2 regions of the Shewanella acanthi genome follow, and region 2 is predicted to be linked to the other one. Evidence: predicted binding sites of a transcription regulator. Region 2 holds the regulator's gene; the other holds the start of a gene.
The links. The regulator FliA, encoded in region 2, starts transcription of late flagellar genes. The targets are predictions, from matches to a motif close to CTAAAGNTNNNNNNNNNNNNGCCGATA.
Positions count from the first base shown of each region.

Region 1: K0H61_RS14915 (DUF5610 domain-containing protein) is a predicted target of FliA. The motif match lies at 2,276-2,302, and genes of this name have one in related genera.

Region 1 is NZ_CP080413.1:3,483,092-3,487,518, forward strand. Features, by position in the region: gene K0H61_RS14900 (hypothetical protein) at 1-91, shown strand, start outside; gene K0H61_RS14905 (glutathione S-transferase N-terminal domain-containing protein) at 103-699, opposite strand; gene K0H61_RS14910 (ferredoxin--NADP reductase) at 761-1,510, opposite strand; gene K0H61_RS14915 (DUF5610 domain-containing protein) at 1,622-2,242, opposite strand; gene K0H61_RS14920 (histidine phosphatase family protein) at 2,452-3,015, shown strand; partial or broken gene K0H61_RS14925 (FMN-binding glutamate synthase family protein) at 3,026-4,427, shown strand, end outside.
Region 2 is NZ_CP080413.1:1,254,431-1,258,857, forward strand. Features, by position in the region: gene flhF (flagellar biosynthesis GTPase FlhF) at 1-1,379, shown strand, start outside; gene K0H61_RS05670 (MinD/ParA family protein) at 1,384-2,265, shown strand; gene K0H61_RS05675 (RNA polymerase sigma factor FliA) at 2,258-2,971, shown strand; gene cheY (chemotaxis response regulator CheY) at 3,019-3,402, shown strand; gene K0H61_RS05685 (protein phosphatase CheZ) at 3,416-4,153, shown strand; gene K0H61_RS05690 (chemotaxis protein CheA) at 4,169-4,427, shown strand, end outside.

The DNA.
Region 1 (4,427 bases), 1.9 Mb from region 2:
AATGGACTATGGGGTGACCCACGATCTCTATGGCCTTTTCGGTGAGGAAAATCGCCGCGAAAATCGACGGGGAAGACGTTCAAACGACTAATCCCATTATTTTTAGTGCGGGCGAGTCTCTATAAAAGCGGGCAGATCACGCATCTGGCTAAACCACAACGCAGTAGCGGGAGCGACTTTACGCCAGTCAAGCTCTGGGTGTCTAAAGTCGATATAATCCAATAGGCAAATTAGCGCCAACTGCGGAGCCTGAATGGTTGTTTGCGTAATAACGGCCTGATTTTCCATCTGCATTAAGCCGCGAAGTAACGCCTGCTCGAAACGTGAAGTCCAAAAAGCCGAACGCACACCTTCATCTTCACGCATCTGTTCCTGACGTAGCTTTACCGAACTGTCGATTAAGCCCTTGATTAAGGAAAACTGACACTGCAACACCCAATTATTTGCTTTGCCGCCAAACATTTGATTATCCCCAAGCTCAGCATCGAGATAACGCATAATGACTTCGCTATCAAAGATAGGTACACCGTCGTTGGTGATAAGGCAGGGAATTTGCCCTAGGGGATTAGCATCGAGCAGCTCGGCAGTATTTTCCATTGGGTTAATGATCACTTCCTCAATATCGGTAATCCCAAGGTAGCGAATTAAACTACGAACGCAGCGGGCATAGGGTGACGCTAGCGAGCAAAGCAACTTCATGTACATCTCCTTACATACAATAAAAATCAGCTTAACGGGGTAACGAGTTAATACTCGCTCATTACCAATATTTCTCTACGGTGATTTGTCCAGGTTCTCGGCGCAAATTTTTGGTTAATCCCTTATTAATGAGCGCGATTTGTGCATCACCTATCATCCCCGGATTACCACAAATCATGACTTGAGAATCCTTTGCGCTGATGGTCAGCCCCACTTTACGCTCAATTTCCCCCGAGACCAATCCATCGGGGATACGGCAACTTAATGCGCCTGGCATTGCTTCACGAGTTATACAAAGGCACAGCATAAACTTATCTGGATACTGTATAACCCAGGCGCGTAATTTATCGAGATAGGCTAAATCCTTAGCCTCACGCACACCATAAACCAGTACGATCTTTTCAAACCGTTGCCAAGGCTCATCGGTATCGAGCATCGACAGAAAGGGACCAACAGCTGTGCCTGTGGCTAAAAACCACAAATGCTTGCCCTGAGTCTCCCCTTTAGGGATCTCGTCTAAGGTCATAAAACCGGTTGCAGTTGGGGTAATGTCGATTTCATCACCGATATTGAGGTGCTGCAGCGTTGGTGAGAGCTGCCCTTCCTCGACAGCGACCGCGAGGATTTCGGCATAGGGTTTATCGGGGGAATTAACGAGGGAATAAGCTCTGGCTATGCGTTTATCATCTCGAACTTGGCTGAGTTTAATAAATTGCCCAGGAATAAAAGGCGCGATTTCCGCTTTAATCCGCAGCGAAAATAATTTATCACTCCAATCAATGCGCTCAATAACGCATCCCTTAGTCCACATAACCTGCCCTCAAGCAAATGTTAAATAGACTTCTAGCATAGACCCTAATCTAGACAACAAAAACCCCTTTTAATAAGGGGTTTTATGTCGTTAACATCCGGCTCAACTTAGCTAAGCATTTGAGGTTTCATCTGATTTTTTATTAAAACTGTCTCTAAAGGCCTGTAGCCCCTCTTGTACTAAACCGTAGGTTTTATCCACGCCAGCGGCAATATCACCCTCAAGCACTTTAAGGCCCGACAAAATATCCCGGGCTTCCTTAAAGCCGTTATCGATAGCGCCACCGATAATGTCCATAAAGCTACTCAACTGTTCATCGAAGCCCATGCTCGAATTTTGCTGCTGGTGAATACTAAAAAATTGAGTCGCAAAACTCACAATGCGATCGGCTGTCGCCTCAGGTGAAGTATCGACATTATTGTCGTAGGCGGTTTGAGTAGCATTTGCCCCCATGGTCGGTGCCAGCTCTTTATCAATCGCCTCTATCGCAGCACGATAAAGCAATGTCATCGATTGATCACCCGACTTAAGGGAGACATTTTCCTGAGCAGAAAGTATCGCCTGATTCATCAAATGTTTGCTCGTTTGACTAACCGTCAGCTTAGTTGTGGCTTCGCTTGCGCTGCTTGTCTTGGCTGATTTAGCGTTTTCCCAGTTGGTCGCCATATTTTCAGCGTATTTTCGCTGTGACGATGAAGTAATAGGCATTTGAGAAGCTTGCTTGATTTCCATGATGGTAATCCAATCAATACGGGTTAGCTTAATTATCGGCTAAAAATAAAGCGACTTTAGAAAATTTCCCCCGTGCATTAGTATCAATAACATAGGAATAATACTGTGGTGCTTAAGTTATTTAGTCTTAAATATTTAACGACTAAATCAATCTAAGCATTTTGCACTTCACCACAGAAATAGCACCCAAGCTCAAAAAGGATGTCACTATGGCAACGATGCCGTATCACTCATTTCGAAGGCCAAACATATTCGTCGCTTTAGTCCTCGCCATTGCATGTGTATTCTCCTCGGCGGTCCTTGGCATGTCTTCGGCCTATGCTGATAACCGTCTAATTATTCTCGTGAGGCATGCCGAGAAATCCGATTATCCTATCGGGGATCCCGCGCTTTCTTCTGCGGGAGAATTACGAGCCATAAGTCTGATCTCTGCCCTTAAGCGCACGCCGCTGTCGCAATTAATCGCCACCCAATATCAACGAACCCAGCAAACCTTAGCTCCGATTGCTATGGCCCGTCACCTCACAGTAACAGTGCTGCCAGCAAAGAAACCGATAGAGGCACATATCCAACAAATTGTTGAGCAAGTCCATGCCGTCAAAGGCAATACGCTCATTGTAGGACACTCCAATACCATTCCCTTGATCATCAAAGCGCTCAATGGACCAGAACTCAATGCAATGGCAGAAGATGACTACAGTCAGTTGTTCTTACTTTCGATTCAAGATGGCCAGAAGGCGAGTCTAATCACCACCCACTACGGACAGGAATAGAGGATCTCAAATGCAGAAAACTAACTGGTTTATGTGGGGATTGGATCTGTTTTCGGGATTATTTTTAATACTGCTTGGATTGGGGTTTCTTGCCATTATCTATATGTACATTGCCGATAAAGTACAAACCAAACAAGCCATTAGACACAACTACCCCGTCATTGGCCGCTTTCGATATTTGTTCGAAAAACAGGGGGAGTTCTTCAGACAATACTTTTTCGCACAAGACAGGGAGGAGCTCCCTTTTAACCGCGCCGAACGCAGTTGGGTATACCGCGCAGCCAAAAATGTCGATCGAACTATCGCCTTTGGTTCAACAAGACCCCTAGATTGTCCGGGGGCAATTATGTTTATGAATACCGCCTTCCCTACACAGGACTCTGACATCACCCCAATACTGCCACTCAGTATTGGTAACGACTGCCGACACCCCTATACCACCCACGCTATTTGCCATATTTCCGCCATGAGTTTTGGTGCGTTATCTCGCCCCGCCATCACCGCCCTTTCCCAAGGTGCCGCTCAAGCGGGTTGCTGGCTAAATACCGGTGAGGGTGGATTAAGTTCACATCACTTAAAAGGCGGTTGTGACCTCGTGTTTCAAATCGGCACTGCAAAATACGGAGTACGCAATGCAGAAGGACATTTAGATGATGAAAAACTCAGAGCGATTGCCGCCCATTCCGAAGTCAAAATGTTTGAGATCTAAATGAGCCAAGGTGCAAAACCCGGTAAAGGAGGGATATTACCCGCAATCAAGGTGACCGAAGAAATCGCCCATATCCGCGGTATCCCGCAGGGACAGGATTCCATTAGCCCGAATGGTCATATTGAGTTTAAAAATGTCGGCGATATTTTGGATATGATTGCAAGGGTGCGTGGAGTAACAGGTAAACCGACAGGGATAAAGGCGGTACTTGGTGATGTGCAATGGCTTGAGGATTTTTGTGATGAAATCGAACGGCGTGGCGAGTCCTCCGCCCCAGACTTTTTCACCTTAGACAGTGCCGACGGCGGGACAGGCGCCGCGCCGCAACCTTTAATGGACTATGTCGGTCTACCACTCAAAGAAAGCCTGCCTATTCTGGTTAATGTGCTTATCCAGCGTGGACTGCGTAAACGTATCAAAATCATTGCATCGGGCAAACTTATCGTGCCTTCTCGGGTTGCTTGGGCCTTGGCGCTAGGCGCCGATTTTATTACCTCTGCGCGGGGGAATATGTTCGCCCTGGGTTGCATTTAAGCCCTGCAGTGCAACAAAGATACTTGCCCTACGGGAATTACCACTCACAATCGCAGGCTACAAGAAGGTTTAGATCCCAAGGATAAATCCGTTCGGGTGGCTAATTACCATCACAATCTACACCACGACTTAGGCCTAATTGCCCATTCCTGTGGCGTTCAAGAACCCA
Region 2 (4,427 bases):
TGCGTGCTGCACTGGCTCAAGTGAAAGATACACTCGGCTCAGATGCAGTCATCATGTCGAATAAAAAAGTCAACGGCGGCATCGAAATCGTTGCGGCGGTTGATTATGACGAACCTAAAGCTAAGGCAACCACCAATAATGCCCCAACCTTTATGGACGATGTCAGTGATGATTTAGTTTCACTAGGCGCAGCTCCTATGAAAGCCCCAATTAAAGCGGAGAGTCGTGTTAAGCCTTCTGCACCAGCGGATTCTTTGCTGGCACTGCTGGAAAAACAACAAAGTCGCTTAAATCAGCAATTATCCTATAAACAGCAAGATGAAGAATTACCTTCATGGGCTAAGAGCCTAGAAGCGCCAGCTGCACCTAAGGTTGACCGCCGTGAAATGGCATCTGGTTTTGATAACAAATCACAAAGCAGTCATAAACCACAGAGCAGTCATAAACAAAGTGCCGAAATCGAAGCGATGCGTGATGAGTTAGCATCTTTACGTAATCTACTGACTCACCAAGTGTCATCTTTGATGTCAGAGCATAAGAAGCGAATCGACCCCGTGGGCGCAATGCTCGAATCCAAACTGTTAGAAGCCGAATTTTCCCCAGCGGTCGCGGCAAAATTAGCGGCGTTAAGTCAGCATTACACGCCTGCGGAATTGGTGCGCGCTCTGCCGCAAAGTCTTGCTAATATGCTGGATAATCAAGGTGATGATATTGTAAAACAGGGCGGTGTAGTCGCCTTAGTTGGCCCAACTGGTGTGGGTAAAACCACATCCCTTGCCAAATTAGCGGCTCGCTTTGCCGCGCACCATGGCGCGGATCAAGTTGCCTTGATCACTACCGACCATTACCGAATTGGTGCCTATGAGCAGCTGGCGACCTACGGCAAGATTATGGGGTGTCCAGTCAAACAAGCTCATGATTTAAATGAATTAGAGCAGATCCTATATCAGTTTAGAAATCGCAAGCTAGTATTGATAGATACCGCGGGTATGGGGCAGCGTGATATGCGTCTTTATCAGCAACTTGATAATTTAACTGCAAATAGCAGAATACCTATCCGGAGTTATCTGGTACTGTCAGCAACAGGGCAGCGCCGAGTGTTGCAGGATGCGGTGAATCATTTTAAGCGCATTACACTATCTGGTGTGGTACTGACTAAACTCGATGAATCGGTATCACTTGCAGGCGCATTGAGTGTATTGATCCAAAGTGGACTGCCGTTAAGTTATGTCACCGATGGGCAGCGTGTGCCTGAGGATATGAAGGTTGCCGATACCTTTATGTTAGCTGAACAAGCTTTATCGGCATTAGATGGAACCGAACAACAAGCATTACAAGACACAGCGTGGTCAGATAATTTGACCTGTGCATTTGAGTAGAGTTATGACCCTGGATCAAGCAAGTGGTTTACGTATGATGAATCAACCCTATAACGAAAAAGTGAAAGTAATCGCGGTGACGGGTGGTAAAGGTGGCGTGGGTAAAACCAGTGTATCCATCAATACTGCTGTGGCATTAGCCGAAAAGGGCAAGCGCGTGTTAGTGCTTGATGCTGACCTTGGCTTAGCAAACGTCGATGTCATGTTAGGGATCCGCGCTGAACGTAATCTCTCCCACGTATTGTCTGGCGATGCGGAATTAGACGATATTATCGTCCGTGGCCCTAAGGGGATTGGCATAGTGCCAGCAACCTCAGGTACTCAGGCGATGGTGGAGTTAAGCCCTGCGCAACATGCAGGCCTAATTCGTGCATTCAGTGAAATGCGCACCCAGTTCGACATTTTAATTGTTGATACCGCAGCGGGTATTTCCGATATGGTGCTCAGTTTTTCACGCGCCTCGCAGGACGTGCTCATCGTGGTGTGTGACGAGCCTACCTCAATTACCGACGCCTATGCACTCATTAAAATTCTCAGCCGTGAGCATGGTGTGTTCCGCTTCAAAATTGTCGCCAATATGGTCCGCAGTTTGCGCGAAGGTATGGAATTATTTGCTAAACTCAGTAAAGTGACCGACAGATTTTTAGATGTCGCACTTGAACTTGTCGCAACCATTCCATTTGATGAAAATCTGCGTAAATCTGTGCGAAAGCAGAAATTAGTCGTCGAGGCTTTTCCTAAGTCTCCAGCGGCGATTGCGTATCAGGGACTGGCAAATAAAATTATGAGCTGGCCTGTGCCGCAACAACCCGGCGGACATTTGGAATTTTTCGTTGAGCGATTAGTTCAGCGACCAAATATGCAAGAGGAAAAAACGAGTGAATAAAGCCGCTGCGTATACTTGTTTAAACAATAAATCATCTATCGTTGAACAGTATGCACCGTTGGTTAAAAGAATTGCACATCATTTGCTCGCCAGATTACCCGCCTCAGTGCAGCTCGATGATTTACTGCAAGCTGGGATGATGGGCCTCTTAGAAGCATCGTCGAAATTTGATGGCGGCAAAGGTGCAAAGTTTGAGACTTTTGCCGGCATACGTATTCGCGGGGCGATGCTGGATGAAATCCGTCGGGGTGATTGGGTACCTCGTTCTGTCCATCGTAACAATCGTCGCGTTGCCCAAGCCATCGATGAGCTCGAGCAGGTGCTCGGTCGTGATGCACGGGACACAGAAATCGCCGAAAAACTTGATATGACGCTTGCGGAGTACCATCATATTCTCAATGATGTTTCTGTAGGTAAAATCATAGGGATAGAAGATCTTGGCGTTTCTGAGGATATCTTAACCGCCGAGGATCACGTCGGCGATGGCACCTTTGAGCAATTGGCTGAGAGCCAGTTTCATACCGCGCTGGTGGAAGCAATTAAGTTATTGCCTGAAAGAGATGCGCTAGTTCTGTCGTTGTACTACGATGAAGCATTGAATTTAAAAGAAATTGGCGCCATTCTTGAGGTAAGTGAGTCCCGTGTCAGCCAGATATTAAGTCAGGCCATGTTGCGACTCAAAGGCAAGCTCAAGCACTGGACATAATATAATTATTACTTTGAGCTCAAAATGTTAGCTCACCGGAGGAAACCTTGGACAAGAATATGAAGATTCTCATCGTTGACGACTTTTCGACAATGAGACGTATCATCAAGAACTTGTTGCGAGACTTGGGCTTTAACAATACCCAAGAAGCAGACGATGGCTCAACCGCTTTGCCTATGCTGCAGAAAGGGGATTTTGATTTTGTGGTTACAGACTGGAATATGCCAGGGATGCAAGGGATTGATTTATTAAGAGCAATTCGTGCAGATGACTCCCTAAAGCATTTACCTGTGTTGATGGTAACCGCAGAGGCTAAACGTGAACAAATCATTGCCGCAGCTCAAGCTGGGGTAAATGGCTACGTGGTTAAGCCATTTACGGCAGCGACATTAAAAGAGAAGTTAGACAAGATATTCGAACGACTTGCTTAAGCAGGGATGAGCTATGAAGTCACACACATCAGGGCTCATTTCGCTTGAGCAAGCTCAGCATCTAGTTGAACTGCTAAGCGCTAAACAACAGACTCAAGCCGATGATTTCCTAAGGGAGCTTGCCGCTCCACTCCAAAGGGACCTGTTTGATGAGGTCGGTAAATTGACCCGTCAACTCCACAGCGCCTTGATGGATTTCCAAGTCGATAACCGTTTAGTCGAGCTGACTAATACTGAAATTCCAGATGCGAAGGAACGATTAAGCTATGTCATTGATATGACAGAGCAGGCAGCCAATAAAACCATGGATGCAGTGGAAGAGTGTCTGCCATTGGCGAATGCATTAACGGCTAATATTCAGCAAGTGATGCCGTCGTGGGAAAAATTGATGCGCCGCGAAATCGCGCTCAGTGACTTTAAAGTACTTTGCCACGATGTGCAGCATTTGATGTCCCGTAGTGAGTTGGATTCCAATCGGTTGCGCGAATTACTGAACCAAATTCTGATGGCGCAGGATTTTCAGGATCTCACTGGGCAGATGATCCGCCGCGTAATCGATCTCGTCATGGAAGTTGAAAACAATCTGGTCTCTATGCTGACGGTATTTGGTGATCAACCGATAAATGATAGTCCTGTCAGGCAGAAAAATAATATTGAAGCCGAAGGGCCGATATTGAATGCAGAACTTCGTCAAGATGTGGTCACAGGCCAAGACGAAGTGGATGATTTGTTATCGAGTTTGGGTTTCTAACTGGGAGTCAAGTTGATGGCTTTTGATGTGGATGAAGAGATACTCCAGGACTTTTTGATTGAAGCGGGTGAGATTTTAGAACTGCTTCAGGAGCAGTTAGTTGCCCTTGAAAATAATCCTGACGACACCGACTTACTGAATGCGATTTTCAGAGGCTTTCATACGGTTAAAGGCGGCGCAGGTTTTTTAAGTCTGACGCCCATGGTGGATGTCTGCCATGAGGCAGAAAACACCTTCGATCTTCTTCGTACCGGTAAGCGCAGTGTCAGTGCCG